4 regions of the Streptomyces sp. NPDC053542 genome follow, and region 2 is predicted to be linked to each of the others. Evidence: riboswitches for the same ligand, from Rfam matches in the RefSeq annotation. Region 2 holds a riboswitch; each other region holds the start of a gene.

Region 1 (7,781 bases), on a different contig from region 2:
CGCCACGGGCTGGGCGGGCATCGCCCTCGTCATCGCCTGCCTCGCGGTCCTCACCACGCCCACACCGAAGCGCGCACCGGCGACGTCAGCCACCTGGGCAGGAAGTACGCCGCGCCGGACGACGCCGACGAAGGAGGGGCGGGGCGCTGCCGTGACGTGATGTGACCCGTCCGGACCTCGAAGATTCGCCGCGCCGCTCCATGGCCGACACCCTGGGACGGCGATACGGCGGTGGTGACGTACGGCGGTACCGCGGTGGTGACGGAACAGCGCTACGGCGGTGGCGAAGGGAGGGCGGGCGGCGGTGCGGACGGGGCGAGGCGGCGCGGGCATGCCGGGCGACCGGGAGCGGCAGGCCCGCCGGGACGGGCTGTCGCCCGTCAGCCGCCGGCTGGTCTGCTGGCTGCCCGCCATGCTCCTGGTCGGCGGCCTGGCCTTCGACCTGCTGACGCCGCCCCAGTACACCGCCGCGCCCTTCTTCTCGGCGGCGCCGCTGGTCGCCGCGCCGCTGTACTCGCTGCGCAACACGGTGCTGGTCAGCGTCCTGTCCGTACTGGCGGAGCTGGGCGTGGCCGCCGCCCACGGCCGGGCCGGTGGCTACGAGTCGTACACCGAAGCGGTGACGGTCCTGGTCGTCGCCCTCCTGGCGCTCGGGATCAACCGGGCGGTGCGGATGACCGACGCCCGGCTCGCCTCCGTGCGCGACGTGGCGGAGGTCGCCCAGCGGGCCGTGCTGCCGCTGCCGCCGGACCGCATCAGCGGGCTCGACGTCGCCGCGCGGTACGAAGCGGCGCAGGCGGACGCCCGGATCGGCGGCGATCTGTACGCCGTGCAGGACACCCCGCACGGCGTACGGCTCATCGTCGGCGACGTGCGGGGCAAGGGCCTGGAGGCGGTGGAGGCCGCAGTGATCGTCATCGGGGCCTTCCGGGAGGCCGCGGAGCAGGAGGCCACGCTGGAGGCGGTGGCGGGGCGGCTGGAGCGGGCGCTGCAGCGCGAGGGGAGCCGGCGGGAGGGGCTGGACCAGTTCGAGGGGTTCACCACCGCGGTGCTCGCCGAGGTGCCGTCCGAGGAGCGCGGGGTGCTGCGCGTGCTGAACCGTGGCCATCCGGCGCCGCTGCTGATCTGCGCGGACGGCACGCTGCGCGAGCTGGAGCCGCGGATGCCGGCGCTGCCGCTCGGGCTGAGCGAGGTCGCGGGCTGGCCGGACCGGGCCGACCAGGCCGATTTCCCGCCGGGCGCGACGCTGCTGCTGTTCACCGACGGGGTGACCGAGGCGTGGGACGCCAGGGGCGTGTTCTACCAGCCGGCGGTCCGGCTGGCCGGCCGGACGTTCACCGGCCCCGGCGCGCTGCTGGACGCCCTGATCGAGGACGTGGCGCGGCACACGGGAGGGGAGACGGCGGACGACATGGCGCTGCTGGCGGTACGGCGGCCGGAGGGGTAGGGGGATCGGGCGCGGGGGCCCGACTTCCCGGGCGGGCTGGGTGGCCGCCGGGGTCACCCCACCCGCGGCGCCTCCTCCAGCCACTGCACGCGCTGCCCGTGCCGGTCCGTGAGGGCGACCGGCCGGCCGTCGAGGGCGAGGGTGAGCCGGTGCGCGTCGGCGGGGCGCGGCCCGGGCAGCCACGGCAGCACGCTGTGGTGCTCGTGGGAGACCCAGTGCCCGGCCCGGTCCGCCAGGACCGACCGTACGACCCGGGCGAACTCCTCGCGGCGCTCCGGCGGCAGCTGCGTCAGTACGTCCGTGTGGAAGACCACCAGCGTCGCGTCGAGCGGCGCCTGCGCGGCCAGCGCGGGCAGCTCGTCCAGGAGGTCGCCGCGTACGAGCGGAGCGGGCGGTGCCGCCTGTACGGCCTCGATGGCGCCCAACTGGCGCCGCTGACGTTCCGCCGCGTCGGGCCCCGAACCGGGCCAGCTCAGCGCCTGGAGCCAGCGCACGTCGTCGGGGTCGGTCACGTCGAGCGGGTTCAGGTCGATCCCGGCCCGCCAGACGATCCGCGGGAGCCCGGCCGGTACGGGCGTGCCCGGGGAGGTACGGCAGCGAAAGACGACCGGGCTGCTGGAAACAGTGCCGAACTCCCGGCTGACCGCAGCGCCGGACCCCGGGCTCTCCGCGGCGCCGAACTCCGGGCCGTCGTCGTACCGGTAGCGGTACCGGTCCGGGTGCAGGCACAGCCCGGCCGACGCGCCGACCTCCAGGAGCGCGAGTGGCTGGGGGAGTCGGGCGAGGAGCGGCAGCAGCGTGGCGCAGCGCGCGGGCTCGTCGGTCCGCGTGAGCCGCCGCGTCATGACGTCGCGTACGTCGTCCCAGTGCCGGAGGGTCCACTCGCGCCAGGTGCGGTACGCGAAGTCGCCGCGCGGCCCCTGGTCGGCGTGCGGGCCGTCGAGGTAACGGACGGCGGCGAGCAGGAGAGGGGGCTGCTGCTCGGTGCCGGGCGGCAGCGAGGCGCCCAGGAAATCGCAGAATTCCGGGTCCTGGCTGATGCGGGCGGTCAGCTCCTCATGCGCTTCGGATTCGCCCCGCGCCTGCTGCCACGAGAACTCCGCGTACCGATCCGCCACTGCCTGCGCGCTGTTGACGACCATGATCAGACGTTACTGCTCTCACTGTACGTAATCGCCGCGCACCCCTCCGCATAACAACTGACAAACGATCAGTCCGGTCCGGGTTTCCGATACACGGTCAACTCGCCCCCATTTGGTCATGACTGGCCGCATAAGTCCAGCTCAGCGGGCGTATGGATTCCGGGGAACGCTTGGAATCCGGCCGTCCCGTCTATTACTGTCCGATAACGCAGCGCGGTCGGACCAGCCGTCGCAAGAGGCGGCACCGCGCGGCCGACGCCGAATCCCAAAAGCGCACTTCACCACCGCACCACCTGCCCAGGGAACCGGGGAACCACCACCTTGGGGTGAATCGGACGACTCCCCCCGGAGCCGCCCGTAGGAGACCTTCCTGCTCCGAACCCGTCAGCTAACCCGGTAGGCGAGAAGGAAGGAAAGGAGTGCGCCCCCGTGGCGTCCAACAAGCCTGCCCCCACTGACCCTTCGACCGCGTTCCGCGAACCTCATGAGGGTCACGCGGCCTCGGAGTTCGCCGCCTTCGGCGGTGCCGCGGACACCGCCGTCACCGCCGCTTTCCCGGCCGTCGACGGGGACCGCCCGTACGGCTCGTACGGGTCCCACGACGCGTACGGGGCCCACGACGTGTACGGATCGCCCGACGCGTACGGTCCGAACGAGGAGTGGAACCCCACCGAGGAGTCCGTACGCCCGGTACGCGGCCGGCACCGCGTGGCCAAGCAGCGCGGCGGCGGCCTCGCCCGCAGCAGTACGGTCCTGGGCGTCGGCGTCATCGCGGCGGTCGGCGCGGGCGGCATGGCCTCCGCGCAGGGCAAGCCGCAGGTCTCCATATCCATGCCCGACCTGGGCAGCATGGCCGAACAGGTCTCCGCGAAGCTTCCCGCGGCGGAGACCCTGCCGGGCATCGGCGACCTGGTGTCCCGGGACTCCGCCGGGACGGGGGCGGACGCCGCGCAGGGCGGCCCGTTCACCGCGGCGGCCGGCGGCGAGGCCGGTCAGGGCGGCGGCGAGGCGCTCCGCGCCCGCATCCTGGAGCAGGCCGAACGGGCGCAGAGCTCCGCCGACCAGGAGGCCCGCGAGGCCGCCGAACAGGCCGCGGTGAAGCAGGCCGAGGCGGACGCGGCCGAGCGTCAGCGACAGGCCGAGAGCGCGAAGAAGAAGGCCGCGGCGGAAGCCAAGGCCAAGGCCGAGGAAGAGGCGCGCAAGAAGGCGGCCGCCGAACGGGCCGCCAAGCTCGCCGAACTCGCCAAGAGCTACACCCTCCCGGTCTCCTCCTTCACCATCACCGCCACCTTCGGGCAGGGCGGCGACCGCTGGGCCGCCGACCACACCGGCCTGGACTTCGCGGCGCCGACCGGTACCCCCGCCAAGGCCGTGCACGGCGGCACGATCACGCAGGCCGGCTGGGCGGGCTCGTACGGATACCGCATCGTCGTCACCCTCGACGACGGTACGGAGCTCTGGTACTGCCACCTCTCTTCGATGGTGAAGACCTCGGGCGAGGTGAACACGGGCGACGTCATCGGCCGGGTCGGCGCCACGGGCAACGTCACGGGCCCCCACCTCCACCTGGAGGTCCGCCCGAGCTCGGACACCCCGGTCGACCCGATGCCGTGGCTGCGCGATCACGGCCTGAGCCTCTGACGGACGCGTCACCGAGCGATTGAGCGTCTGACGGAGGCCCCACCGAACGTCTGACTGACTGTCTCACCGAACGTCTGACGGAAGCCCCACCGAACAGCTGGCTGACCGTCTCACCGAACGACTGACTGACCGTCTCACCGAACGGCCGATGTCGTCGATGTGGTGAAAGGCCGAGAACGACCGTTCCTGGGGGCTTCCGTCCGCCCGTCCGGGGCACTTGTCCGCCGTCGCCGCCGCCTCTGCGCCCCGTTCCGCCGTGAACGGGAACCGGGCGCACATCAGGAGGGGAGGGGCGGTGGCCGACGGCCGGGTCTCCGCGTACCGCGGGCCCGCACGTTACGGCGGCCCTGATGGCCACCCGCACACCGCGGCGGCCATCGGGCCGCCGGCCGCCCCGGCCACCGTCAACGCCTCTGGCGGCGCAACCGAGTGATGACCCCTCACCTCCCGGAATATCTCCCCGGCCGGCCCCCGCTGACCCTGATATGACCACTTCTTCCGCCCCCACGCCCGGCCACGGCCCCGTCTCCGTCTCCGCCACCAAGACCCTGGGCTCGCTCACGGTCTCGCCCCTCTCCCTCGGCGGCAACGTGTTCGGCTGGACCGCCGACGTGGCGACGTCCTTCGAGGTACTGGACGCGTTCACCGGGGCCGGCGGCAACTTCATCGACACGGCCGACGCCTATTCCGTCTTCGCCCCCGGCAACAAGGGCGGCGAGTCCGAGACGATCATCGGCGACTGGCACACCGCCCGCGGCAACCGCTCCGACCTCGTCATCGCCACGAAGGTCGGCGCCCTCCCCGAACGGAAGGGCCTGTCCGCCGCCAACATCAAGGCGGCCGCCGACGAATCCCTGGCCCGCCTCCGCACCGACCACATCGACCTCTACTACACCCACTACGACGACGAGTCCGTCGAGGTCTCCGAGATCATCTCCGCCCTCGACGACCTGGTGAAGGCCGGCAAGGTCCGCGAGATCGGCGCCTCCAACATCTCGCCCGAGCGGCTCCAGGCATCACTCGAATTCTCCGAACGCGAGGGCCTGGCCAAGTACGTCGCCCTCCAGCCGCACTACAACCTCGTCTCCCGCGACACGTACGAGGGCCCGCTGCGGGACATCGCCGCCCGCCACGGCCTGGGCGCCATGCCGTACTACGGCCTCGCCTCCGGCTTCCTGACCGGCAAGTACCGCCCGGGCACCGACGTGGACAGCGCCCGCTCCGGCAAGGCCGCCGCCCACCTCGCCACCGAGCGCGGCCGCCGCGTCCTGGCCGCCCTCGACGAGGTCGCGGCCCGCCACAACGCCGAACAGGCCACCGTCGCCCTCGCCTGGCTCGCCGCCCAGCCCACGGTCACGGCCCCCATCGCCAGCGCGCGCACGGTAGCCCAACTCCCGGCCCTCCTGGCCCTCGGCACCCTCCCCCTCACCAACGAGGACCTCACCCTCCTGACGAACGCCTCGGCGTAACCCTCCAGGGCCCCGGCACACATCAAGGGCGGCTGCGGGGCAGCCGCCCTTGATGTGTGTCGGCATGGACTCCCTCACATCACTTCCGGTCGACGACCACCCAAGAAGCCGCCGCCACGGCCCCGGCCACCGCGAACACCGAAGGCCAGGCCCCTACCTTCTTCGCCAGCGGATGCGACCCGGCGAAGGCCGCCACGTACAACCCGCTCAGCGCCGCCGCCGTACCGTTCCCACCCTTCCGCTGCCACTCCCGCGCAGCCACGGCCCCCGCCGCCGCCAGCGCCACGCCCCCCAAAGGCCGCTTCCTCGTCCACCGAGCCACGCCGTAACCCCCGACAAGCCCACCCGCAGCCACCACACTCGCCGGCACCCGAGCCATCACCAAAACCTCCACATCAGGGACATCTCTGCCCATGACCTTACGCCCGGCTACCCCGGCGTGGGCGAGGGAGGCACCCCTGCGACCGGGACATTCCGCCCCGTCGCAGTCCACGCACTCACTGGTGCCGGCGCCGCGCGGCCGAGACCGAGTTCGCCACCCGCTGTGCCACGTCGGCGGGGTCCTCGTGTTCCCAGAAGCGGAGGACGGTCCAGCCGGCGGCGGTGAGGTGTTCGGTCGTCTCCACGTCGCGTGCCATGTTGCGGTCGAGCTTCTGGCGCCACCATTCGGCGTTCGCCTTGGGGTGGGTGGCGTGCTCGGGGCAGCCGTGCCAGAAACATCCGTCGAGGAAGACCGCGATCCTGGCGCCGGGGAAGGCGATGTCGATCGTGCGGCGTGGCAGGTCGGGTACGCGGCGCTGCAGGCGGTAACGGAGGCCGGCGGCGTACAGCAGGCGGCGGACGGTCATCTCGACAGAGGTGTCCTTGCTGGCCTGGCGACTCATGCGGGCCGATACACCGGGGGACGAGGGCGTGACGGGCACGCAGCCCATTGTGCCGGACAGCGCGTGAACGGCGTCAGCGGTTGCTGTCGGGCGTGCGGTACTCGTCCCACGCGGCGGGCGCCTGCGGCGAAGGCGGCGCTTGATGCCGCGTGTGGTGGGCGTGGGTCAGAGCCGGGTGGGCCAAAGGTTTGGTTTGCCAGAGGTGGTGGAGGAGGGTGCGTTCGCGGGTGTGGAAGTCGGGGGTGGGGCCGGTGCGGTGGGCGCGGCGGCGGAGGAAGGCGAGGGAGGTGGCCAGGGCGGCGTACTCGGTCACGGCCCGGGCGGCGGCGGGGCCGTGGGTGCGGCGGGCTATCGAGCGGGCGAGGGCGCGCGTCCTGAGGGAGGAGAGGGTGAGCGGGTCGGTCGGGGTGAGCCAGCCGGCGGCCGCGTACGGGGGCAGGTACGTGCGCAGGGAGCGCAGCTCCTCGCGACGGGACCAGACGGCGAGGCAGGAGAGGGCGGCGAAGACCGGGACCATGAAGAGCCCGTAGACCGCCAGGAAGCCGAAGCTGCCGAGGGACGAGGCGCTGTTCCATATGGAGTGGAGCAGGATCGCCGTCGTGAGGCCGAGGACGGGCAGCGCCAGGCGCAGCGAGCGGTGGTGCGGGTAGCGGGTCGCGGCTATGCCGAAGGACAGGCCGGTCAGGACCGTGAAGAGCGGGTGCGCGAACGGCGACATGATGACGCGTACGAAGAACGTGCCCGCGGTGAGCGAGTCGGCGAGCCCGGCCAGTGAGTGCAGGCTGAGCGAGCCGAGCGAGAGGTCGCGGCCGACGGCGTTGCCGAGGTAGAGGACGTTCTCGGTGAACGCGAAGCCGGTGGCGGTGAGGCCGGCGATGACGATGCCGTCCGTGATGCCGTCGACGTGCCGGCGGCGGAAGACGAAGAGGAGGAGGACGGCGGCGGCCTTCGCCGTCTCCTCGACGACCGGGGCGACGACCGAACTGCTCCAGGTCTCGGCGTCAGTCGGGGAGACGCTGGCGATGTTCGTACTCAGCCACTGGGTCGCGAAGCCGTTGGCGGTGATCGCGACGAGGGTCGCGGCGCAGGCGCCCCAGGCGAAGGCGAAGGCGAGGTTGCGCCAGGGTTCCGGCTCGACGCGGTCCAGCCAGCGGAAGGCCGTGACGAGGATCGGTACCGGGAAGACGGCGAGGGCGAA
Region 2 (7,781 bases):
ACCATCGCCTGCACCACCGGGCGCAGCTCCTCGGGCTTCCCGAGGAAGTCGGTCAGCTCTTCGTAGGCGCGGCGCAGGGCGCGTTCTCCGGGGAGGTCGAGGCGCACGCCCCCGAGGTCGGCGCGGTGCCTCAGGTGCGGTGCGGTGGTCTTCAGGGCGACGGGGTAGCCCAGGGCCTCGGCGGCGCGTACGGCGGTGTCCGGGTCGGGTGCGGGGAGCGCGGCGCGGACGCGGATGCCGTAGCGGCCGAGCAGCGCCGCGGCCTCGTCGGGCGGCAGCGCCACGGAGCGGTGCGGCTCGGTGTCGGCGGTGAGCTCGTCGAGGAGCCGCTCGATGTCGGCGCCGGCTGCGGCTTCCTGGATGTCCTCGTACTCGGGGACCTTGCCCGGTACGGCGGACTCGCGGCGCCAGGCCGCGTACCGGACGGCCTCGGCGAGGGCGCGTACGGCCCGCTCGGCGGCGGGGTAGGCGGGGATGCGGGGCGGGGCGGCGGGGCGCGCCTCCGGGGCTTCTGAGGCGTCCTCGGCGGCTTCCGGCCGGTCCGTGGTCCCCGGCTCCGCCGGCTCCCCGTGCTCCCCCTGCTCCCCCGTCGCCGCTGTCGCCGTCGTCCCGGTCGTCCCCGAGAGCTCCCCCGCCAGCTCTTCCATGGCCAGGTGGACGACGGTGACGGGCTTGGCGGGGCCCTCGGCGGCGGCCTCGCGCAGGGCCCGGGCCAGGGCGGCGATCTCCTCGGGGTCCGCGCTGCTGCCCTCGGCGACCCAGGGGATGGCGGTGAGGACGACCGCGTCGATGCGGTCGTTGGCCAGTGCCCGGGCCAGCGCCGCGCGGAAGTCGGCGGTCGTGGCGGCGAAGGGCAGCACATGGGGGCGCTGCGGGCGCAGCCCTTCGGTGAGGCACGCGTCGTAGGCGAGGAGGGCGAGCGCTTCGGAGTTGCCGAGGATCGCCACCCGGGGGCCTGCGGGCAGCGGCTGGGAGGCGAGCAGCAGCCCTGCGTCGATCAGCTCGGTGACCGTGCCGACCCGGATGACGCCGGCCTGCCGCATGAGCGCGGAGACGGTGGAGTCGGGGATGCGGGTGGTGGGGACGGTGTGGCCGAGCGGGACGGTGCCGCTGTGCCGGGCGCCCTTGACGACCACGACGGGCTTGGCGGCGGCGGTGCGGCGGGCGAGCCGGGTGAACTTGCGGGGGTTGCCGATCGACTCCAGGTACAGCAGCGCGACATCGGTGTCGGGGTCCTCGTACCAGTACTGGAGCAGGTCGTTGCCGGAGACGTCGGCGCGGTTGCCGGCCGATACGAAGGTGGAGACGCCGGCGATCGCGCCGTCCCCGGGGCCGCGCTCCTGGAGGGCGGCCAGCAGTCCGATGCCGATCGCGCCGGACTGGGTGAACAGGCCGACCCGGCCGGCGCCGGGCAGCCGGGGCGAGAGGGAGGCGTTGAGGCGGACGGCGGGCGCGGTGTTGATCAGTCCGAAGGCGTTCGGGCCGACCAGCCGCATGCCGTACGAGCGGGCCTGGCGCAGGAGTGCGCGCTGCTTCTCGCGTCCTTCGGGGCCGGCCTCCGCGTAACCGGAGGTGAGGATGACGAGCCCCTGTACGCCGTGCTCGCCGCAGTCGCGCACGACATCGGGGACGTGCGCGGCGGGCACGGCGACGACGGCGAGGTCGACGGGGCCGGGGATCTCGCGGAGCGAGCGGTAGGCCGGTACGCCCTCCGGGTCCAGCGTGCTGCCCCCTTCGGGGAAGGCGTGGTTGACGGCGTACGTGTGGCCGGTGAAGCCGGAGTCGAGGATGTTGCGGAGGGCGGCGCGGCCGACGCCTCCGGGGGCGCGCCCCGTACCGATGACGGCGACCGACCCGGGGGCCAGCAGCCGCTGTACGGAGCGGGCCTCGGCGCGGTGCTCGCGGCCGCGCATGACGGCCACGGACTGTTCGGTGGGCTCCAGGTCGAATTCGAGGCGTACGACGCCGTCTTCGAAGGTGCGCTTCTGGGTGTACCCGGCGTCCGTGAACACCTTGATCATCTTGGTGTTGGCGGGCAGTACCTCGGCGGCGAAGCGCCGGATGCCGCGCTCGCGGGCGACCGCGGCGGCGTGCTCCATGAGCGCGGAGGCCACGCCGCGGCCCTGGTGCGCGTCCTGCACGAGGAAGGCGACCTCGGCCTGGTCGGCGTCGGGGCCGGTGGCGGGCCGGCCGTCGGCGTTGATGCGGTCGTACCGGACGGTGGCGATCATCTCGCCGCCCACGAAGGCGGCGAGCCCGACCCGGTCCACGTAGTCGTGGTGGGTGAAGCGGTGCACGTCGCGGTCGGAGAGCCGGGGGTAGGGCGCGAAGAACCGGTAGTACTTCGACTCGTCGGAGACCTGCTCGTAGAAGGAGACCAGGCGCTGCGCGTCGTCCGGGGTGATGGGGCGGATCCGGGCGGTGCCGCCGTCACGCAGCACCACGTCGGCTTCCCAGTGGGCGGGGTAGGCGGCGGCATCCGACGGCGTCTCCATGCGGACAGCGTACGACCGTGTGCGTATCCGGGGGCGGCCGAAGTGCCCGGAAGCGTCCCGGATGCGACCGTACGTACCCCGGAGCGGGACCGTGCGTACGACCGGGTCTCAGCATGCGTACAGCCTGGGCGTGAAGCAGGCTTGGACTTCTAGGATCCGAGCCCTCACGGGGGCTGGGCACACCGGACCACCGGTGCCCCCGTGAGAGACTGGTCTAGACAACTTTCCCTACCCGAAGGGCAACACCATGGCTGAGCGCCGCGTCAATGTCGGATGGGCCGAGGGTCTGCACGCCCGCCCCGCCTCGATCTTCGTCCGTGCGGCCACCGCTTCCGGCGTCCCGGTCACGATCGCCAAGGGCGACGGCAACCCCGTGAACGCCGCCTCGATGCTCGCGGTCCTGGGCCTGGGCGCCCAGGGCGGCGAGGAGATCGTGCTGGCTTCGGACGCCGATGGCGCCGACGCCGCGCTGGACCGCCTTGCGAAGCTCGTCTCCGAGGGCCTCGAGGAGCTCCCGGAGACCGTCTGACCCTTCGGGCAGGCCGGCGGCCGCACACCGCCCGGTTCCGCCGTCACGGCCCCGCCACGGTGACCCTCTTACGGGTCACCGTGGCGGGGCCGTTCGCATTGCCGTGGGAAGAATTCCCGGCTTTCCGTCCGGCCGGGACACACAAAAGACATTCGGGCGGGCGCAAAAAGAATTCGCGCACGACGAAGCAGGGGTGTGGAATTCCCCAGGAGTTGTATACGGCAGCGCTGTTAATTCCGTACGCGCGCCGTGTTTACGGGCTGTTTCGCTTCCCTCACCGCGGGTGCGGGACGGCGCAGCCGGTGGGCGGGCAGCGCGTGCTCCACGTGCGCGGCGGTCAGTGCGCGGGCGCGCTCCGAGTCGCCGCGCGCCACCGCGTCCACGATCGCGCCGTGCTCCTGCCAGGACCGGTCCGCATCGCCCGGCGACGGCTGGTCCAGGTCGATCGCGTACACCCAGTCGATCTTGCGGCGCACTTGGGTGAGCAGCGCCGTCATGCTCGGGCTGCCGGACGCCTGGGCGAGCGTCTCGTGGAACCAGCCGTCCAGTTGCCGCAGGTCGGCGGCGTTGCCGTGGCGGGCTCTCGCGCGCCCCAGGCGGACCAGGCCGCGCAGTACCTTCAGGTGGGCGGCGGAGCGGCGGGCCGCGGCGCGGGCGGCCCCGAGGGGCTCCAGGAGGAGGCGGATGTCCAGGAGGTCGGCGGCCTCCTGCTCGGTCGGCTCGGCGACGCACGCGCCCGCGTGGCGCCGGGTGGTGACGAAGCCCTCGGACTCCAGTGTGCGCAGCGCTTCCCTCACGGGGACGCGGGAGACGCCGTACCGGGACGCGAGCAGTTCCTCGATCAGCCGGGAGCCGGGCGGGAACGTTCCGGAGACGATGTCGTCGCGAATCGCCGTGCAGACCGCATGCGCCGAAATATTCCCTCGCATCGTCCGATGCCTCCGCCGTAATCCTCTGGAAACGCCGTCCGGGCGGCGCCTTTTCCGTGACTCTATGACACCGGACCGGCATTTCCGATGGCCGTCACGAATTCATGGATATTTTTTGGCCAAAGGACGGGAGTTCCGGGGAGCCGGGGACGGGAGCGCATACGGAGACGCCGAAGCCCCGGCCGGGGGCCGGGGCTTCGGGCGGTACGCGGAGAGCGCCGTACGTTGCTCAGACGTTGACGCCGTGCGCGCGCAGGTACGCGACCGGGTCGATGTCCGAGCCGTAGTCCGGGCCGGTGCGCGCCTCGAAGTGCAGGTGCGGGCCGGTGGTGTTGCCGGTGTTGCCCGACAGCCCGATCTGCTGGTTCGCGGAGACCTTCTGGCCGACCGAGACGCCGATGGACGACAGGTGGCCGTACTGGGTGTACGTGCCGTCCTCCATCTTCAGGACGATGTTGTTGCCGTAGGCGCCGCCCCAGCCGGCCTCGACGACGGTGCCCGCGCCGACGGCGTGGACGGCGGTGCCGGAGGCGGCGTGGAAGTCGATGCCGGAGTGGCTGCCGGAGGACCACAGGCCGCTGGACGCCTTGTACGGCGTGGAGACGTAGCTGCCGGCGATCGGCGCGACGAAGCCGCTGGGGCTGAGGGCGGTACGGGCGTCGGAGCGCGAGGCGCGCTTCTCCGCCGCCTTCTTCTTGGCCGCGGCCTTCTTCTCGGCGGCCTCGGCGGCGGCCTTGCGCTGGGCCTCCTGGGCCTTCTTCTTGGCGGCCTCGGCGCTCTTGACGGCGGCTTCCTCGACCTGCGCACGGGCGGCGGCGACCTCGGCGGCCTCCTCCTGCGCGTCGGCCTGCGCGACGATGTTGTCGGCGACCCGGTCACCGGTGTCGGCGATCGCGCGGGTCAGGCCGGTGTCGGTGGCGGCGGCCGGGTCCTCGTTCGCGGCCAGCGCCGGGGAGGCGATGGAGACGACGACGCCGGTCGCCGCGGCTATGCCGGCGATGTTGCGGGTGGTCCGGGCAGCACGGCCGGGGCGGCGGTGCTTGCCGGTGGCACGGGTGAACGCCATGACCGGCGTACTCCTTTCCTTCCTTCTCGCCTACCGGGTTAGCTGACGGGTTCGGAGCAGGAAGGTCTCCTACGGCGGCCTCCGCAGAGGACGCCGATTCACCCCAAGGGGACATGTGGGTCCCCGGCTCCCCTGGCTCGCGCCGTACGGGGACTCGGCGATGACTGCCCGGCGGCCGCGGGCGCGGCGCACTTCTGACGAACAGCCGGACCGACGCTAAAGGGGACATCTCGCGATCAGCAAACAGAATCGGGGGTTTGTGCCGGACGCCACACGCCACGGAGGCAACCACCTACAGCATTCCGGACAAAAGCGAAGATCCCGGGCCGCTTTAGCGACCCGGGATCCCTTATGTCCTGCTATGCGAGCGGTGTTGGCACGGTTCACGTCACCCTGTGACGGCACCGGTACGACGCGTTCCGCCCCGTCCCTTCGCCGTACCACGCAGGCGAATTCACGACCGCTATCGCCCCGGCCGGCGCCGGTCCGGGACCGCCGCCGGCCCGCTCCGCATCAGCCCGTGACGACCGACACCTCGCCGATGCCCAGCTTCCGCACCGGCTCGGCGATCTGCGCGGCGTCGCCCACCAGGACCGTGACGAGCCGGTCCACCGGGAAGGCGTTGACCGCGGCGGCGGTCGCCTCGACCGTCCCGGTCTCGGCCATGCGCCGGTACAGCTCCGCCTGGAAGTCGTCGGGGAGGTGCTGCTCGACCTGGTCGGCGAGCGTCCCGGCGACGGCGGCTGCCGTCTCGTACTTCAGCGGCGCCACGCCGACCAGATTCTGCACCGCCACATCGCGCTCGGCGTCGGTCAGGCCCTCGGCGGCCAGCGTCCGCAGCACCTTCCACAGGTCCTCCAGCGCCGGACCCGTGGACTCCGTGTCCACCGAACCGCTGATGGCGAGCATCGCCGCACCCGTGCCTTCAGGGGTGGAGCGCAGCACCTGCCCGAAGGCCCGTACCCCGTAGGTGTAGCCCTTCTCCTCGCGCAGCACACGGTCCAGGCGGGAGGTGAGCGTGCCGCCCAGGCAGTACGTGCCGAGCACCTGGGCAGGCCAGACGCGGTCGTGCCGGTCGGCGCCGATGCGGCCGATCAGCAGCTGCGTCTGGACGGCGCCGGGGCGGTCGACGATGATCACGCGGCCGGTGTCGTCCGCGACGATGGGCGAGGCCGCGACCGGCTCGGCGGCGGAGCCGGTCCACGCGCCGAGGGTGTCCTCCAGCGCCGCGTCCAGGTCCACCCCGGTGAAGTCACCGACGACGACGGCGGTGGCCGTGGCGGGCCGTACGTGCGCCTCGTAGAAGGCGCGGACCGCGGCGGCGTCGATGCGCGCCACCGTCTCCTCGGTGCCCTGGCGCGGCCGGGACATCCGGGAGGTGGCCGGGAACAGCTCCTTGGAGAGGGCCATCGCGGCGCGCCGGGCCGGGTTGGCCAGCTCGTGCGGGATCTCGTCCAGGCGGTTGCGCACCAGGCGCTCGATCTCGCTGTCCGGGAAGGCCGGGGCGCGCAGGGCGTCGGCGAGCAGGCCGAGCCCCTTGACGAGACGGGAGGCCGGGACCTCGAGGGAGACACGGAGACCGGGGTGGTCCGCGTGCGCGTCCAGCGTGGCGCCGCAGCGCTCCAGCTCGGCGGCGAACTCCTCGGCGTCGTGCTTGTCGGTGCCCTCGGAGAGCGCCCGCGCCATGATCGTGGCGACGCCGTCCAGGCCCTCGGGCTCGGCGTCCAGCGGCGCGACGAGGTTGATCTCGACGGCCACGACCTGCTGGCCCGGGCGGTCGGCGCGCAGCACCGTCAGGCCGTTGCCGAGCGCGCCGCGCACCGGGGCCGGGAACGCCCACGGCTTCGGCTGCCCGGCCTGCGGCTGCGGGTGGAAGGTCATGGTCGGGGTCACGGCGTCGGTCACTGGGCCGCCTCCTCGGTCTTGGTCTCGGTGTCGTTCTGGACGGCGGCAGCGGCGGCCTCCGGCTCGCCGGCGGCCGCGGCCGCCTCGGCCTCGGCGGGCCGGGTCGGCTCGTAGACCAGCACCGCGCGGTTGTCGGGGCGCAGCCGGGCCGCGGCGACCGCCTTGACCTCCTCCGGGGTGATGTCCAGAAGGCGCTGTACGGCGTTCAGCGCGAGCTGCGGGTCGCCGAACAGCACCGCGTACCGGGCCAGTTCGTCCGCGCGCCCGGCGACCGTCTCCAGGCGGTCCAGCCACTCGCGCTCCAACTGGGCCTGCGCGCGCTCCATCTCCTCGGCGGTCGGGCCCTCCTCGGCGAAGCGCTTCAGCTCCTCGTCGACGGCCCGCTCGATGGCGGCCACCTCCACGCCGGCCGAGGTCTTCGCGTCCAGCCAGCCCAGCGAGGGCGCGCCCGCCAGGCGCAGCAGGCCGAAGCCCGCCGCGACGGCGCTGCGGTCGCGGCGCACCAGGCGGTTGTAGAGCCGGGAGGACTCGCCGCCGCCCAGGATCGTCAACGCGACGTCCGCGGCATCAGCCTCACGGGTGCCGTCGTGCGGCAGCCGGTACGCCGCCATGAGGGCGCGCGAGGGCACCTCCTCGTGCACGACCTCGCGCAGCTCCTTGCCCATGATCTCGGGCAGCGAGCCGTCCCGCGGGGGCTGCTTGCCGTCGTGGCCGGGGATGGACCCGAAGTACTTCTCCACCCAGGCGAGCGTCTGCTCGGGGTCGATGTCGCCCACGATGGACAGCACGGCGTTGTTGGGCGCGTAGTACGTGCGGAAGAAGTTCCGCGCGTCCTCCAGGGAGGCGGCGTCCAGGTC
Region 3 (7,781 bases), on a different contig from region 2:
GCAGCAGGCCATCGCGCCGGGCGAGATCGACGGGGTGGTGCGCAACCAGATCCTGATGGACGGGATCGCGAAGAAGCTGGGCGTGAACCGCCAGTCGCCGCAGGGGCAGCAGCGGCTGGCCCAGGCGCTGGCCAAGACCTCGCGCGACCTCGGGATCGAGGTGAACCCGCGCTTCGGCAAGTGGGACGACCGCCAGGTCATGCTCGGCGAGGCGAAGACCCCGTGGGTGCGGACGGAGCAGAAGCAGCAGGTGTGAGGCCCGCGCGGGCGGGTGCGGGAGGGCAGGGCCGTCCCGCACCCGGTCCGGCGGTGCGTTACGTTCGACGGGTGAACGCTTCCGCCACCGGCCGCCTGGTCCTGCTCACCACCAGCCACCGGGTCGCACCCGGCCTGCTGTCCTGGCCCGCGTGGCAGACGCTGCGCGACGCCGACCGCGTGCTGTGCGCCGACCCGGACCACCCGCAGCTGCCGTACCTCGCCGAGGCGGGCATCGCCGTCGAGACCGCGTCCGTACCGAGCGCTCGTGAGCTGGTCGACTACTGCGTCGCGGAGGCCCGTACCGCCGTCGTGCTGACCTCCGCCGACGGCGAGAGCGCGCTGACCGACGGGCTGGCCCGGCTCGCCGGGTCGGGCCGCGAGGCGATGCCCGACCTGGAGCTGCTGCCCGGTTCGTACGATCTGCCGGGCGCCCGGCTGCTGGACCTCGTACAGGTCATGGACCAGATCCGCGTCGCGTGCCCGTGGAGCGGCATCCGGACCCACGAGGACCTGGCGAAGTACGGCCTGGAGGAGGCGTACGAGCTGGTCGAGGCGATCGAGGAGGGGGACCGGGAGGCGCTCGCCGAGGAGCTGGGCGATGTGCTGCTCCAGGTCGTCTTCCACTCCCGGATCGCCCAGGACGACCCTGACGAGCCGTTCTCGATCGACGATGTCGCGGGCATCATCGTCGACAAGCTGATCCACCGGCATCCGCACGTCTTCGGCGACGCGGAGGCCGCGACGCCGGAGGACGTCAGGGCGCACTGGCTGCGGACGAAGGCCGTCGAGAAGCAGCGCGAGTCGGTGACGGAGGGCGTACCGCTGGGTCAGCCGGCGCTGGCGCTGGCCGCGAAGCTGGCCTCGCGGGCCCGTACGGCCGGGCTCGACGTGCCGGTCGCGGGCGAGGGCATCGGGTACGAGCTGCTGACGCTGGCCGTACGGGCCCAGGCGGAGGGCACCGACCCGGAGACGGCGCTGCGGGCGGCGGCGCGGACGTACCGGGATGCGATCTTGGCGGCGGAGCGGGCGGGGTAGGCGGCCAGCTGTTTCCTGGCAGGGCCCCTCCCTCTCCCAACCACGAAGACCCGGGATCCACGGCAAAGGCCCCTCCCCCACCTCCACCGCACTACCCAAAAGCTACCGCCCGCCACTGACAGTCACCGGCGCCTGTGGACAACCGGTTACGGTCGAGAGGTGCACGAGACCACCGCCTCCGCCTCCGCCTGTCCCGAGCTCTTCACCTGGGAGTTCGCCGCCGACCCCTATCCCGCGTACGCCTGGCTGCGGGAGCACGCGCCCGTCCACCGCACCGCGCTGCCCAGCGGGGTCGAGGCGTGGCTGGTCACCCGGTACGCGGACGCGCGCGAGGCGCTGGCCGACCCCCGGCTCTCCAAGAACCCGCAGCACCACAGCGAGGCCGCGCACGGCAAGGGCAAGGTCGGCATCCCCGGCGAGCGCAGCGCCAACCTGATGACGCACCTGCTCAACATCGACCCGCCGGACCACACCCGGCTGCGCCGGCTCGTCTCCAAGGCGTTCACGCCGCGTACGGTGGCGCGCTTCGCGCCGCGCGTACAGGAGCTGACCGACCAGCTGATCGACGGCTTCGCCGAGCGCGGCGAGGCGGACCTCATCCACGAGTTCGCCTTCCCGCTCCCCATCTACGCGATCTGCGACCTGCTGGGCGTGCCCCGCGAGGACCAGGACGACTTCCGGGACTGGGCCGGGATGATGATCCGGCACGGGGGAGGGCCGCGCGGCGGGGTCGCCCGGTCCGTGAAGAAGATGCGGGCATATCTGGCCGATCTGATCCACCGCAAGCGCGAGTCGCTGGCGGCCGAGGAGACCGGGGACGAGGACCTGATCTCGGCCCTCATCCGGGCCTCCGACCACGGCGAGCACCTCACCGAGAACGAGGCCGCCGCGATGGCCTTCATCCTGCTGTTCGCCGGGTTCGAGACGACGGTCAACCTGATCGGAAACGGTACTTACGCGCTGCTGCGCAACCCGGAGCAGCGGGCGCGGCTGCAGGCCGCGCTGGCCGCGGGCGACGAGGAGCTGCTCGCCACCGGGATCGAGGAACTGCTGCGCTACGACGGCCCGGTGGAGCTGGCGACCTGGCGGTTCGCGACGCAGGAGCTGACGATCGGCGGGCAGCGGATCGCCGCGGGCGACCCGGTGCTGGTGGTACTGGCGGCCGCCGACCGGGACCCGGAGCGGTTCGACGCGCCGGACACGCTGGACCTCGGGCGCCGCGACAACCAGCACCTCGGGTACGGGCACGGCATCCACTACTGCCTGGGCGCGCCGCTCGCCCGCCTCGAAGGCCGTGCGGCGCTGGCGACCCTGCTGACCCGGCTGCCCGACCTCCGGCTGGCCGCCGACCCCGATGACCTGCGGTGGCGCGGCGGCCTCATCATGCGCGGGCTGCGGGCGCTGCCGGTGGGATTCACGCCGGAGAGCGCGCGGGAGACGCCGCCCGGGGCTCCGGACGGCGCGTCGTCCGACGCCCCAAAAGGCGCATAGCGCAACGTCCCGGGCGGAGTGCCGGGCCGCGTCCCGACGACCTGTCAGAAAGGGCATTCGCGTACGTACCGGAATGCGCCAAGGGCGCCGGGGCCGGGCCGGATTGATCCGGCGTCAGCAGCGTGACCCGGGCGTGATCTCGGCTACACCGGGTTGAGACCGGAGCGGGCCCCCGTTACTTTGCCTGCGACAACTCAAGCCGCCGCTCGAAAGGCACTCGCATGCGCTCCGGCAACGGTAGACACCGCCGACCCCGTCAGGCTCCCGCCCTCCTGGTGGCGGCCTCCGTCACGGGGGCCGGGCTGGCGTTGCCGCTGCTCACCGCGGGCGGCGCCCAGGCCGCCGACACCGCCACCTGGGACCGTGTCGCGCTGTGCGAGAGCGGCGGCATCTGGAGTGCCAACTCCGGCAACGGCTTCTACGGCGGGCTGCAGCTGACCCTGGAGATGTGGAAGGACTACGGCGGCGAGTCCTACGCCGAGCGCCCGGACCTGGCCAGCCGCTCCCAGCAGATTGCGGTCGCCGAGTCGATCCTGAACGACCGCGGCCCGGACGCCTGGCCGAGCTGCTCGGTCAACGCCGGCCTCGACCTGGACGGGCTGATACCGGACGTGGACCCGGGCGGCACGCAGACGCCGGCGCCGGAGCCCTCGGACGGCGGCATCGGCGACGGGCTCGAGGGCGGCACGGACACCGGCGACACCCAGCCGTCCGACGGCGCCACGGACGGCGCCACCGACGAGCCGTCGGCCACGCCCTCCGGTGACGCCGATGCCGGCTCCGGCGACGCGCAGCCCTCCGAAGACGCCTCCGAGAGCCCCTCCGAGCAGCCCACCGCCGAGCCCTCGGACCCCTCGGCCGAACAGCCCTCCGACGGGGCCACCGAGCCGCCCGCGTCGTCCGACGGCGGCGCCTCCGCGCCCGGTACCGGCCGGCACCGTGGCGGCGCCGACGACGGCAAGGGCGACGGCAAGGACGGGCGCCCCCAGGGGCGGCACGCCTCGCGCGGCGGTGACGGTCACCGCGGTACCGGGGAGGGCGACGGCGTGTACACGGTGCGGCCCGGCGACAACCTCTCCGCGATCGCGGCGGAGCACGGACTCGCCGAGGGGTGGACCGGGCTGTACGACGCCAACGAGGGCGTCATCGGAGCTGATCCGGACCTTATCCGGCCAGGTCAGCGACTCGACCTCGGGCAGTGACCGGGGGCCGCAGGCCCTAAGTGCGCGATGGTTGCCCTCAATTGGGGAAAGTGAGACATGGGTCTCGTCCCGCGGCATTCCGTCCGGCCTGTCCCGTTCTTTCCATACCGTGTTCGACCTGCGCAAATGGATGTCTCCGGTGATCAAAAACCGCCAACTGTCCTACGAAAAGGTGGTTTGAACCGTCGAAGGGTGTGTGTTTACGTTCTTCACCGCTCGCACCAAGCGAGCCCGCCGATCATTCGCCGAATCCTGCCGGTGATCGGTCGGACAACCGTCGCGCAAGCGCCGTAGGCAGGAGCGGGGGACCCAAGGTAAGTGCCGTACCGCAGCGGAAACGCAGCGGCCGGCTTGGGGTGAAGCCGGATGTGCGGACAGCGCATCCGGCCGGGCCACTCACAGCCCGAACCCGACAGCTCACCTCGCAGGCGTCGGTGAGGAAGAACAACATGCTCAAGGGCAAGCACCGCCGCCCCTCGAAGGCCGTCCGCGTCGTCACGCTCGCCGGTGTCGCCGGCGCCGCCGTGGCCGTCCCGCTGATGACGGCCGGTTCCGCCAACGCCGCCTCGGTCGCCACCTGGGACAAGGTCGCCCAGTGCGAGTCCGGTGGCAACTGGTCGATCAACACCGGTAACGGCTACTACGGTGGCCTGCAGTTCTCGAACTCCTCCTGGGCCGCCGCCGGCGGTACCAAGTACGCGGCCCGTGCCGACCTGGCCACCAAGGACCAGCAGATCGCCACCGCCGAGAAGCTGCTCGCCATGCAGGGCCCGGGTGCCTGGGGCTGCGCCGGTGCCGGCGGCCTGACCGCCGGTGGCCCGTCCGCGCAGGTCAACACCGGTGGCTCCGGCCAGGCCCAGCAGCAGGCCGCCCCGAAGCAGGAGGCCCCGAAGCAGCAGGCCGCGCCGCAGCAGCAGGCCGCGAAGCCGCAGCCCGTGCAGCCCAAGGCCGACCCGAAGCCGGTGACCGGCCACGGCAACTACACCGTGAAGTCCGGCGACACCCTGGGCAAGATCGCCAAGGCGCACGGCAAGAACTGGAAGGCCGTCTACGAGGCCAACAAGTCGACGGTCGGCGGCAACCCGAACCTGATCTTCCCGGGCCAGAAGCTGAGCATCTGATTTGCGGCTAAACCGCCGCCGCTCTCGCGGACCCCGCTGGGCGCCGTGGGGGTTGCTCAATTGATGGTTGCGGTTGTGTCGTGAGACTGCCCCGCCAGGCGCGAACCCCCGAGCGCGCCCGGCGGGGCTTTCCCGTTTCCGCGCCCGCCCGGACGGCCATCCGGGCGGGCGCCCGCTCAGATGCGTACGGACCGATTCATCCCATACGTCCGCTGCAAATCGTGGACGTTACCTCCCGTATTGCGGGCCTTTGGGTCCTTTTTCGTCTCACAGACGGGGCTAGGGGCAGGCGGACGGTCCCCGGGCCGTTAGGCTCGTGCTGCAGAACTCCAGATGACACCCATGAAGGAGACAACGTGCCGTCGATCGACGTCGTCGTAGCTCGCGAGATCCTCGACTCGCGAGGCAACCCCACGGTCGAGGTCGAGGTCGGCCTCGACGACGGCAGCACCGGCCGCGCGGCCGTGCCGTCGGGCGCCTCCACCGGCGCCTTCGAGGCCATCGAGCTGCGTGACGGCGACCCGAACCGTTACCTCGGCAAGGGCGTCGAGAAGGCCGTGCTGGCCGTCATCGAGCAGATCGGCCCCGAGCTGGTCGGTTACGACGCCACCGAGCAGCGCCTCATCGACCAGGCGATGTTCGACCTGGACGCCACCGACAACAAGGGCTCCCTGGGAGCCAACGCGATCCTGGGCGTCTCCCTGGCCGTCGCGCACGCCGCGTCCGAGGCCAGCGACCTGCCGCTGTTCCGCTACCTCGGTGGCCCGAACGCGCACGTCCTGCCCGTCCCGATGATGAACATCCTGAACGGCGGCTCGCACGCCGACTCCAACGTGGACATCCAGGAGTTCATGATCGCGCCGATCGGCGCGGAGTCCTTCTCCGAGGCGCTGCGCTGGGGCGCCGAGGTCTACCACACCCTCAAGAAGGTCCTGAAGAGCAAGGGCCTGGCCACCGGCCTGGGCGACGAGGGCGGCTTCGCCCCGAACCTCGGCTCGAACCGTGAGGCCCTCGACCTCATCCTCGAGGCCATCAAGGAGGCCGGCTACGCCCCCGGCCAGGACATCGCGCTCGCGCTGGACGTCGCCGCCTCCGAGTTCTACAAGGACGGCAAGTACCAGTTCGAGGGCAAGGAGCGCTCGGCCGCCGAGATGACCGAGTACTACGAGGAGCTCGTCGCCTCGTACCCGCTCGTCTCCATCGAGGACCCGCTCTTCGAGGACGACTGGGCCGGCTGGAACGTCATCACCGAGAAGCTCGGCAACAAGGTGCAGCTCGTGGGCGACGACCTGTTCGTCACCAACCCCGAGCGGCTGGCCCGCGGCATCGAGGAGAACTCGGCCAACGCCCTCCTGGTCAAGGTCAACCAGATCGGTTCGCTGACCGAGACCCTGGACGCCGTCGAGCTGGCCCAGCGCAACGGCTTCAAGTGCATGATGTCGCACCGCTCGGGCGAGACCGAGGACGTCACCATCGCCGACCTGGCCGTCGCCACCAACTGCGGCCAGATCAAGACCGGCGCCCCGGCCCGCTCCGAGCGCGTCGCCAAGTACAACCAGCTGCTGCGCATCGAGGAGATCCTCGACGACGCGGCGGTGTACGCGGGCCGCAGCGCGTTTCCGCGTTTCAAGGGCTGAGAACCGGCCTAACGGCTGATACAGCCCCGGCCGAGACTCTCTCGGCTTCCGTACGTCCCCGGCAGCGGTCCCGTACCGTTGCCGGGGACGTACGTACGCCGTCGTGTACGCAGCCATCCAGGGGAGGCCACCGTGTTCCGCCGCAGCCGGCTCACCGGGCGCGCCGCGCTCCTCGTGCTCGTGCTGTGCTCGCTGGTCGTGGCCCTCGCGTATCCGATAAGGGCGTACGTCTCCCAGCGCTCGGACATCGCCGAGCAGCGCCGTGAGGCCGAGACGGCCCGCGAGGCGGTGCAGCGGCTGCGCCAGGAGAAGGCGCGCTGGCAGGACCCCGCCTACGTACGCCAGCAGGCCCGCCGCCACCTGCACTACGTGCTGCCGGGCGAGACCGGCTACACCGTCGTGGACGGCACCGGCGCGAGCCGGCCGCGGGCCGGCGGGAGTGCCGTGCAGCGCCCCTGGTACCAAGCCATCTGGTCCGGCCTGGACTCCGCCGACGCGCGCCACAGGGCCGCCGGGGGATGATGGGGCGGCCGACCGTTCAACCCTGACGACAAGAGAAGCCTGCATGGACACGCCGCCTCCCCAGACCGAGCCCACCGAGCCCACCGACGCGGACGTCGCGGCGTTCCGGGAGCAGCTGGGCCGCCCGCCGCGCGGCCTGCGCGCCATCGCGCACCGCTGCCCCTGTGGCAACCCCGACGTGGTCGAGACGGCCCCGCGCCTGGAGGACGGCACGCCCTTCCCCACGCTGTACTACCTCACCTGCCCGCGCGCGGCCTCCGCGATCGGCACGCTGGAGGCGAACGGCGTGATGAAGGAGATGACCGACCGGCTGGCCACGGACCCGGAGCTGGCCGCCGCCTACCGCGCGGCGCACGAGGACTACATCCGCCGCCGGGACGCCATCGAGGTGCTGCAGGGCTTCCCGAGCGCGGGCGGCATGCCGGACCGCGTGAAGTGCCTGCACGTGCTCGTCGGGCACTCGCTGGCGGCCGGTCCCGGCGTGAACCCGCTGGGCGACGAGGCCATCGCGATGC
Region 4 (7,781 bases), on a different contig from region 2:
CGGCCAAGTACGGTGGCAGCGGCGGCGCGGTGCAGGTGTACGCCGAGGTCGAGGGCCGTACGGTCTTCGTCTCCGTACGGGACCGCGGCCCCGGTTTCGACCTGGACGCGGTGCCGGCGGACCGGATGGGCGTACGGGAGTCCATCATCGGGCGGATGCAGCGCAACGGCGGCACGGCGCGGCTGCGCTCGGCCCCGGACGGGGGGACGGAAGTGGAACTGGAAATGGAGAGGGCGGCCGCGGAATGAGCGCGACGGAAGCAGCACAGGGGAGCGGCCCGGGGGACGCCCGGCGGGCGCGGGTGGTCCTGGTCGACGACCACCGGATGTTCCGTACCGGCGTCCAGGCCGAGATCGGCCGGACGGACTCGACCGGCGTCCAGGTGGTCGGCGAGGCCGCGGACGTCGACCAGGCGGTCACGGTCATCACGGCCACGCGCCCCGAGGTGGTCCTCCTGGACGTGCACCTCCCCGGGGGCGGCGGCGTAGAGGTCCTGCGCCGGTGCGCGCCCCTGATGGCCGACCCCGACCGCCCCGTCCGCTTCCTCGCCCTCTCCGTCTCGGACGCGGCCGAGGACGTCATCGGCGTCATCCGAGGCGGCGCGCGGGGCTATGTCACGAAGACGATCACCGGCACCGATCTCGTCGACGCGATCTTCCGCGTCGCGGACGGCGACGCGGTCTTCTCCCCCCGCCTCGCGGGTTTCGTCCTCGACGCCTTCGCCAACACGGACGCCCCGCCGGTCGACGAGGACCTGGACCGCCTCACCCAGCGCGAGCGCGAGGTACTGCGGCTGATCGCACGCGGCTACGCGTACAAGGAGATCGCCAAGCAGCTCTTCATCTCCGTCAAGACGGTCGAGTCCCACGTCTCGGCGGTCCTCCGCAAGCTCCAGCTCTCCAACCGCCACGAACTGACCCGCTGGGCAACGGCCCGCCGCCTGATCTGACGTCGTCAGCGGGGATCCGGAGCTCGCACCAGACGGTCTTGCCGATGCCGTGCGGGCGTGGCTCGGTGCCCCACGCGTCCGCGAGGGCGGCGACGAGCGCGAGGCCGCGGCCCGACTCGTCGCCGGGCCCGGCGTCCCGCTGTTGCGGCTGGGCGCTGCTCGCGTCGGAGACCTCGATGCGGAGGGTGTCTGCCCGTACGAGTGCGCGGGCGCGCAGCTCGCGGCCGGGGGACACGCGCGCGTGCCGGCACGCGTTGGTCATCAGCTCGCTGAGCAACAGCACGGCGGTGTCGGCGATTTCGTCGGGTACTTTCCAGGCCCGCGCCTGCGCGGCGAGCAGTGTACGCGCCCTCCCGACACTCCGCGCGCTCCGCGCCAAACGCCACTCGATGTCTTGAGGTGTTCCGTCGGTCATACGGAGAGCGTGACCGCGCGGCGTTACGTTATGGAGTCACAGCCCGTGTACACAGCGTTGTTGTACACAGCTGGACTCCGGAGGTGGAGCGGTGACGGATGCCTGGCGGTACTGCGGTAACCAGATCAAGCTGTGGCGAAATCAAGCGGGTGTTTCTCGCGAGGACCTGGGTCGAGAGGCCAATTACGAGTACGAGACGGTCAAGTCGATGGAACTCGGCCGCCGTCGCCCCTCGCTTCGCCTTCTCCAGGTCGCCGACGACATGTGCAGCGCACGCGGCCTATTGCTGGCAGCGCAGAGCTACCTGAAACCGGCGCCGTTCCCGGCGCGGGCCGACGAGTTCATGGCGCTCGCCGCCGACGCCGCGGTCATGCACTCGTACGAACCGCTGCTCATCCCCGGCTTGTTGCAGGACGAGCCGTTCGCGCGGGCACTGATCAGCGAAGCCTGCCCACCCCTGGACGACGAGACTGTCGACGAACGTGTAGCCGCCCGTATGAGGCGCCAGAAGGCGCTGACGGAGCGGCCGCGCACGGTGTTCGGGTTCGTCATCTACGAGGCCGCCCTGCGCACCCTGGTGGGCGGTCCCGACGTGATGCGGGACCAGTTGCACCACTTGCTCGAGGTCGGCAGGCTGCGGAACGTATCGATTCAGATCCTGCCGTTCGGACGTTGCGGCGGGTTGGCCCTCAACGGGTCCGTGGTGCTGCTCGAGACCTCCGAGCACGACCGCTACGCCTACGTAGAAGCGCAGGAGACGAGCGTGCTCCACGCGGACGCCGAACGGCTCAGCTCGCTGACACAGCTGCATGGCATGATCCGAATGCAGGCCCTCACCGTGGAGGAGTCGGCCGCGTTCATCGAGAAGGTGGCGAAGGAGCTATGAGCGATCGTCTTACGTGGTTCAAGTCCAGCTACAGCGACTCACAGGGCGGCAATTGCGTCGAGGTCGCCGAAGACGGGGCACGCGTACTCGTTCGGGACTCAAAGGCGGAGCCGGACGGCCCCCGTTTGGCGATAACCCCCGTCGCCTGGGCGGCGTTTGTCGGGTACGCCGCCGTACGCGGATAGTCATCGCGAGCCCCGTCTACGGAGTACCGCCGTGGTCACCGGGGAGTGGAGCTCCCAGCCCATGGCCCGGTACAGGGACAGACCGTCGTCCCGGGCCACCAGGACCCCCTGCGTCGCGCCCTGTTGCGCGGCGCGGGCGGCCAGGGCCGTCATCACGACCCGGCCCAGCCCCTGGCGGCGATGCGCAGGATCCGTCCGCACGCGGTCGAAGACCGCCACCGTGCCGGCGAGCGCGACCCGGCCGCCCGCGGCGACCTCCCCGGTCGCACTGAACGCGCGCGCGTCGACGAGGCCGCCCTGGGCGACCGTCTCGACGACGTATCCACCGGGCAGCACGGCCGGATCCGGCGGTGGCGCGGGCGCGGCGCCGGGCACCAGCCCGTCCCGCAGCCCGTCGGGTACCCCGTCGTGCATCCCGGCGCGCATGCTCAGCGCGCGCCCCAGCGGGGCGGTCATCAGGTACTCCGGGGCCTGGAATTCCCAGGACGCCGGCAGCGCGGGCTCGACGGCCGAGCGGGGCGCGCAGACCTTCAGCCACAGGCCGGGTGTGATGAGCGCGACGGACAGGCGGCGCAGCGCGGCGGGGTCGGCCGCGGGCAGGACGTACCGCGCGACCTGGTCCGTGCGGCCGACGGCTATCCGGAAGCCGCCCGGTACCGCGACCGCGCCGTCCGTGCCGCGCGAACGTACCCAGCCGTCCACCCAGGCGCGTACGACCTCCGGCCGTGCCACAGGCACGCGGTGGTGCTCGGTCATTGTGTCCACGGACCCGATCGTATTGCGAGAGCTTCGCAATAGTGACGGTGGAATTCGGCCCCCTTGCATAACGCTGCCGGGGCCACCCCAATCCTTTGAAAATCAGGCTACTTGAGAGAGGTCAAGGGCCGTGCGGGTACATATCGGTGATGGTGTTCGGCTCTACTTCGATGTGGAGGGAGCCCAACTGGTGACGGACGGCCCGGACATGGCCGAACGGCCGACGATCGTGCTGCTCCACGGGGGGCCGGGGGCGGATCACACCCTGTTCAAACCGGAGCTTTCCGCCGCGGCCGGTTTCGCTCAGGTCATCTATCTGGACCAGCGCGGAAGCGGGCGTTCCGTGCGCGGCGGGCCGCTGCACTGGACGTGGGAGCGGTGGGCGGACGACGCGATCGACTTCTGCGACGCGCTGGAGATCGAGCGGCCCGTTCTCGTCGGTACGTCCAGCGGGGGCTGGGTGGCGCTGCTGGCGGCCATCCGGCACCCGGACCGGTTCGCGGGGCTGGTGCTGGACAGCGTGATGCCCGGCGACGCGCAGGAACGGCTGGAGATGTTCGAACGGCTGGGAGGCGCGGAGGCCCGGGACGTCGCGCTGCGCTACTGGGCGGGCGACACGGGCGACGAGATGACCGACGCGTGGGAGCGGGTCTGCCTGCCGCTGTACTCGCAGCAGGCGGGCGGGGACGGGGTCGGCCGGGACCGGCTGCGCCGGGTGCGCTGGAACGACGACGTGCTGGATCACTTCCGGCTGGTACTGGCGCGGGAGTTCGACCCTTGGCGCGGGCTGGACCGGCTGGCGTGCCGGACGATGATACTGGCGGGCGAGCACGACCCGGTGGCGACCGCGTCGGCGGCCCGCCGCTTCGCGCACCGGCTGAGCCATACGGATGTGCGGCTGCACGTACTGGCCAAGGCGGGGCACGGCGTCTTCCGCGAGGCGCCGAAACGGGCGATGGACCTGCTGCGGGACTTCGTGGTGAGCGGCCATGTACCGCGGCTGCATTAGGAATTCCGACCGTAGGGTCGAATTCCGCGGCGGAATTGATTGACCGGATCGTTGACCGCTGGATCGTTTTCGTTACTGGTGTGGCACCAGTTGTCCCGCGTTCCTCCTCGCGCCAGCAAAGCACAAAGGGGGCTCCTGAGGCGGGGCGCCGCTCGCGATCCGTGCGGTACGGCGGCGGTCCGTAACAAGGGGGAGCGGGCCGCCGCCGTACCTCGGCGGGGGCGGCCGACGGCCGCCGGGGCGGAACCGACGGCGATGGGGAGCCGACCGCCTGAACGAGGACGCTAAACCTCCCGGCGGGCATTAGGCGGGGCATTGCCGGTACTTGTCTCTTCCGTTGCCGTGGACTGCTCGCTTTCGGTCACCGGGTGGCAGGTACCGATCGGTGGCGACTGGTGACGGACCGGGACAACGACGGCAGCCCTGCCCGATGGCCCGGCCGGGGGCGGGGCTACGATCGACCACTATGGACGTAGTGATCAATGTGTTCGTCGCCCTGCACATCATCGGCATCGCCTCGCTGCTCGGCGGCTTCCTCACGCAGATGAAGGCGATGGGCGCGGGCACCGCCCGCTTCGTGCCCGCGATGCTGCACGGCGCGATCACGATGCTGGTGACCGGCGTCATCCTGGTCGGCCTGAACCAGATGCAGGACTACTCGGTCAACAACATCAAGATCGGCGTCAAGCTCGCCGTCCTGATCGTGATCCTCGGGCTGGTCTACGTGAAGCGCGACGAGGAGAAGGTCGAGAAGCCGCTCTTCGGGCTCGTCGGCCTGCTCACGGTCGTCAACATCTTCATCGCCCTGCTCTGGACCTGAGCGGGCCTGAGCGGACCTGAGCCGCCCCGCACACCGGCGCGACGAACCGCGCGGCCGCCTCGTTCCCGGGGCGGCCGCGCGGTTCGTCGTTTCCGCGCCGTGCGCCGTGCGCCGTGCGCCGTGTGCCGTGCGCCGTGTACCGGGTGCCGTGCGCCGGGTCAGGCCGGCCGCACGCTCCCGTAGATCGGCATGTAGTAGATCGACTCCACGCGTACGTTCGCGCCCGGCTTCGGCGCGTGGATCATCTTGCCGTCGCCGATGTACATCCCGACGTGGCTGATGTCGTCGTAGAAGAACACCAGGTCACCGGGTTGCAGATCGCCCGTCGCGACCCGCGTGCCCACCTTCACCTGGTCCCAGGTCGTCCGCGGCAGCGAGACGCCCGCCGCCTTCCACGCCGCCTGGGTCAGCCCCGAGCAGTCGTACGACGTGGGGCCGGTCGCGCCCCATACGTACGGCTTGCCGAGCTGCGCGCGGGCGAAGGCGATCGCCTTCTCCGCCTTCGTCGCGTACGAACCGTCGGGCAGCCCGGAGCCCGTCCCCGTCCCGGACCCGGTATCACCCCCGGACCCGGACCCGTCGTTCGTACCGCCCGACCCGCCGTCCTGCTGCTCCTGCCGCTCGCGCTCGGCCTGTTCCCGTGCCAGCCGCTCGGCCTTGCGCCGCGCCTCGGCCTCCTTCCGGCGCTCCAGCTCCGCCAGCCGCGCCTTCTCCTGCGCGGTCAGCCGGGACAGCAGCTGCCGGGCCTCGGTCAGCTTGTCCTGGACGTCCCGCTTGGACGTCTTCAGCGTCTCCTGGGACTTCTGCAGCTCCTCCAGGCTCCTGATCGCCTGCGCCCGCTTGCGTCCGGCCTGCGCCTGCTGGTCCTGGTAGTCGGCGACCGCCTCCTGCTGGCGGCCGCTGAGCCGCTCCATCAGGTGGTTGCGGTCCACGAACTGCTGCGGGTCCCGGGCCAGCATCAGCTGCGCGGTCGGGCTCAGCCCGCCGGAGCGGTACTGCGCGGAGGCGAAGGTGCCCAGCTCGCGCCGGGCCTCGTTCATCTTCTCGGTCCGCCGGGCCGCGTCCTCGCGCAGCTCGTCCACCTTCTCGCGCTGCGTGCCGGCGCGCTCCTTGGCGGCGTTGTACTTCTGGGTGGCGACCTCGGCCTGCCGGTACAGGCCATCGACCTTCTTCTTGACCTCTTCTATGGAGGGCTTGGGGTTTCTGGGTGCCGCGTCCGCGCTCTGGGTGAGCAGCGTGACGGAGGCGAGCGCCGCGGTGGTGAGCCCGGCCGCCGTACGGCGGTGCGCGGGCACGGCGAGGATGCGGGTGCGCGGCTTGCGATGAGACGCCAAGGCCGGCGACTCCTTCCGTGGACCGCCTACCGGGTTAGCTGTCGGGTTCGGGCGTGTGCCGCGTGCTGCGGCGTACTACGGAAGGTGCCCTACGGCCGTACGGATCGCTCCGTAGCGGCCGATTCACCCCGGTGGTACGTGTGGGTCCCCGGCTCCGGCCGCTCTGGGGGCGGTGGTCCGGACTCGGCGGGGCGGCCCGTGCCGGCGCTTTCGCCGGGCGGTGGGGCGGGCTGCCCGGTCGGCACGGTAGCTAACTCGTGTGACTTCTGTGAAGGCTGATGTTCGTTTTGCCCGATACCTTTTCGTGATCTCGTCGTGTCCGGGGCGATGCCGGACCGGTTCTGACCACGGACTGTCCGGTGCTGTTGTCTGTCCGTGAGGGCCGGGTGGCGTGCCGTACGCTCCCCCTCCCCCCGGAATTCCACGGTCCGGACCGCGTTGTCAGTGGGGCGGCCTAGACTCGGTGGGCGATGAGCAGCCTCTTTGACGACAGCTTCCTGGCGGACCTCGATCCCAAGGACGAGGAGCCGCCGCCTCCCGAGGACGAGGACCGTCCGGCAGCGGAGGAGGTGCCGCACGACCTCTTCGGCGGCCGCTTCGACGCTCCCGTGCAGCGGGACGCGTACTACCGCGACGGCGCCGCCCGCCCCGCGGTGGACCCTGCCGCGCTCCTGGAGGGGCTGAACGACCAGCAGAAGGCCGCCGTCGTGCACAGCGGCGGCGCGCTGCTCATCGTCGCCGGCGCCGGCTCCGGCAAGACCCGCGTCCTCACGCACCGCATCGCGCATCTGCTCGGCGCGCGCGGCGTCCACCCCGGCCAGATCCTCGCGATCACGTTCACGAACAAGGCCGCGGGCGAGATGAAGGAGCGCGTCGAGGACCTGGTGGGCCCGCGCGCCAACGCCATGTGGGTGTCCACGTTCCACAGCGCCTGCGTGCGCATCCTGCGCCGCGAGTCCAAGAAGCTGGGCTTCACGTCGTCGTTCTCGATCTACGACGCCGCCGACTCCAAGCGCCTGATGGCCCTGGTCTGCCGTGACCTGGACCTCGACCCCAAGCGCTTCCCGCCCAAGTCCTTCAGCGCCAAGGTCTCCAACCTCAAGAACGAGCTCATCGATCACGAGGACTTCGCCGCGTCGGCGGCGGACGGCTTCGAGAAGACGCTGGCCGAGGCGTATGCGATGTACCAGGCACGGCTGCGCGAGGCCAACGCCCTGGACTTCGACGACATCATCATGACGACGGTGAACCTGCTCCAGGCGTTCCCGGACGTCGCGGACCACTACCGCCGCCGCTTCCGGCACGTCCTGGTCGACGAGTACCAGGACACCAACCACGCGCAGTACACCCTCGTGCGCGAGCTGGTCGGCCCCGGGACGGCCGAGGTGCCCGCCGCCGAGCTGTGCGTCGTGGGCGACGCCGACCAG

The links. Region 2 has a riboswitch for cyclic di-AMP ahead of ACIGXO_RS07445 (M23 family metallopeptidase). Riboswitches for the same ligand answer to the same signal wherever they lie in the genome.
Region 1: linked by a shared signal. The riboswitch ahead of ACIGXO_RS15060 (M23 family metallopeptidase) and the one ahead of ACIGXO_RS07445 (M23 family metallopeptidase) in region 2 are both predicted to bind cyclic di-AMP.
Region 3: linked by a shared signal. The riboswitch ahead of ACIGXO_RS18390 (transglycosylase family protein) and the one ahead of ACIGXO_RS07445 (M23 family metallopeptidase) in region 2 are both predicted to bind cyclic di-AMP.
Region 4: linked by a shared signal. The riboswitch ahead of ACIGXO_RS23985 (NlpC/P60 family protein) and the one ahead of ACIGXO_RS07445 (M23 family metallopeptidase) in region 2 are both predicted to bind cyclic di-AMP.

What each region holds. Positions count from the first base shown of each region.
Region 1 covers NZ_JBITXL010000005.1:17,372-25,152, reverse strand. Annotated here, with positions in the region: gene ACIGXO_RS15075 (DMT family transporter) at 1-160, shown strand, start outside; gene ACIGXO_RS15070 (PP2C family protein-serine/threonine phosphatase) at 332-1,447, shown strand; gene ACIGXO_RS15065 (DUF2332 domain-containing protein) at 1,501-2,589, opposite strand; cyclic di-AMP (ydaO/yuaA leader) riboswitch at 2,836-3,007, shown strand; gene ACIGXO_RS15060 (M23 family metallopeptidase) at 3,019-4,230, shown strand; gene ACIGXO_RS15055 (aldo/keto reductase) at 4,716-5,699, shown strand; gene ACIGXO_RS15050 (hypothetical protein) at 5,779-6,078, opposite strand; gene ACIGXO_RS15045 (very short patch repair endonuclease) at 6,197-6,583, opposite strand; gene ACIGXO_RS15040 (PrsW family intramembrane metalloprotease) at 6,657-7,781, opposite strand, start outside.
Region 2 covers NZ_JBITXL010000002.1:727,568-735,348, forward strand. Annotated here, with positions in the region: gene ACIGXO_RS07430 (GNAT family N-acetyltransferase) at 1-2,495, opposite strand, end outside; gene ACIGXO_RS07435 (HPr family phosphocarrier protein) at 2,743-3,024, shown strand; gene ACIGXO_RS07440 (GntR family transcriptional regulator) at 3,255-3,953, opposite strand; gene ACIGXO_RS07445 (M23 family metallopeptidase) at 4,183-5,019, opposite strand; cyclic di-AMP (ydaO/yuaA leader) riboswitch at 5,032-5,189, opposite strand; gene ACIGXO_RS07450 (M16 family metallopeptidase) at 5,533-6,900, opposite strand; gene ACIGXO_RS07455 (M16 family metallopeptidase) at 6,921-7,781, opposite strand, start outside.
Region 3 covers NZ_JBITXL010000006.1:121,040-128,820, reverse strand. Annotated here, with positions in the region: gene ACIGXO_RS18410 (SurA N-terminal domain-containing protein) at 1-256, shown strand, start outside; gene ACIGXO_RS18405 (nucleoside triphosphate pyrophosphohydrolase) at 328-1,293, shown strand; gene ACIGXO_RS18400 (cytochrome P450) at 1,453-2,784, shown strand; gene ACIGXO_RS18395 (transglycosylase family protein) at 3,060-3,986, shown strand; cyclic di-AMP (ydaO/yuaA leader) riboswitch at 4,220-4,432, shown strand; gene ACIGXO_RS18390 (transglycosylase family protein) at 4,436-5,107, shown strand; gene eno (phosphopyruvate hydratase) at 5,464-6,744, shown strand; gene ACIGXO_RS18380 (septum formation initiator family protein) at 6,877-7,266, shown strand; gene ACIGXO_RS18375 (DUF501 domain-containing protein) at 7,310-7,781, shown strand, end outside.
Region 4 covers NZ_JBITXL010000008.1:279,966-287,746, forward strand. Annotated here, with positions in the region: gene ACIGXO_RS23945 (PspC domain-containing protein) at 1-248, shown strand, start outside; gene ACIGXO_RS23950 (LuxR C-terminal-related transcriptional regulator) at 245-949, shown strand; gene ACIGXO_RS23955 (ATP-binding protein) at 849-1,364, opposite strand; gene ACIGXO_RS23960 (Scr1 family TA system antitoxin-like transcriptional regulator) at 1,456-2,250, shown strand; gene ACIGXO_RS23965 (DUF397 domain-containing protein) at 2,247-2,435, shown strand; gene ACIGXO_RS23970 (GNAT family N-acetyltransferase) at 2,436-3,191, opposite strand; gene ACIGXO_RS23975 (alpha/beta fold hydrolase) at 3,382-4,200, shown strand; gene ACIGXO_RS23980 (hypothetical protein) at 4,667-5,020, shown strand; gene ACIGXO_RS23985 (NlpC/P60 family protein) at 5,179-6,354, opposite strand; cyclic di-AMP (ydaO/yuaA leader) riboswitch at 6,362-6,536, opposite strand; gene pcrA (DNA helicase PcrA) at 6,825-7,781, shown strand, end outside.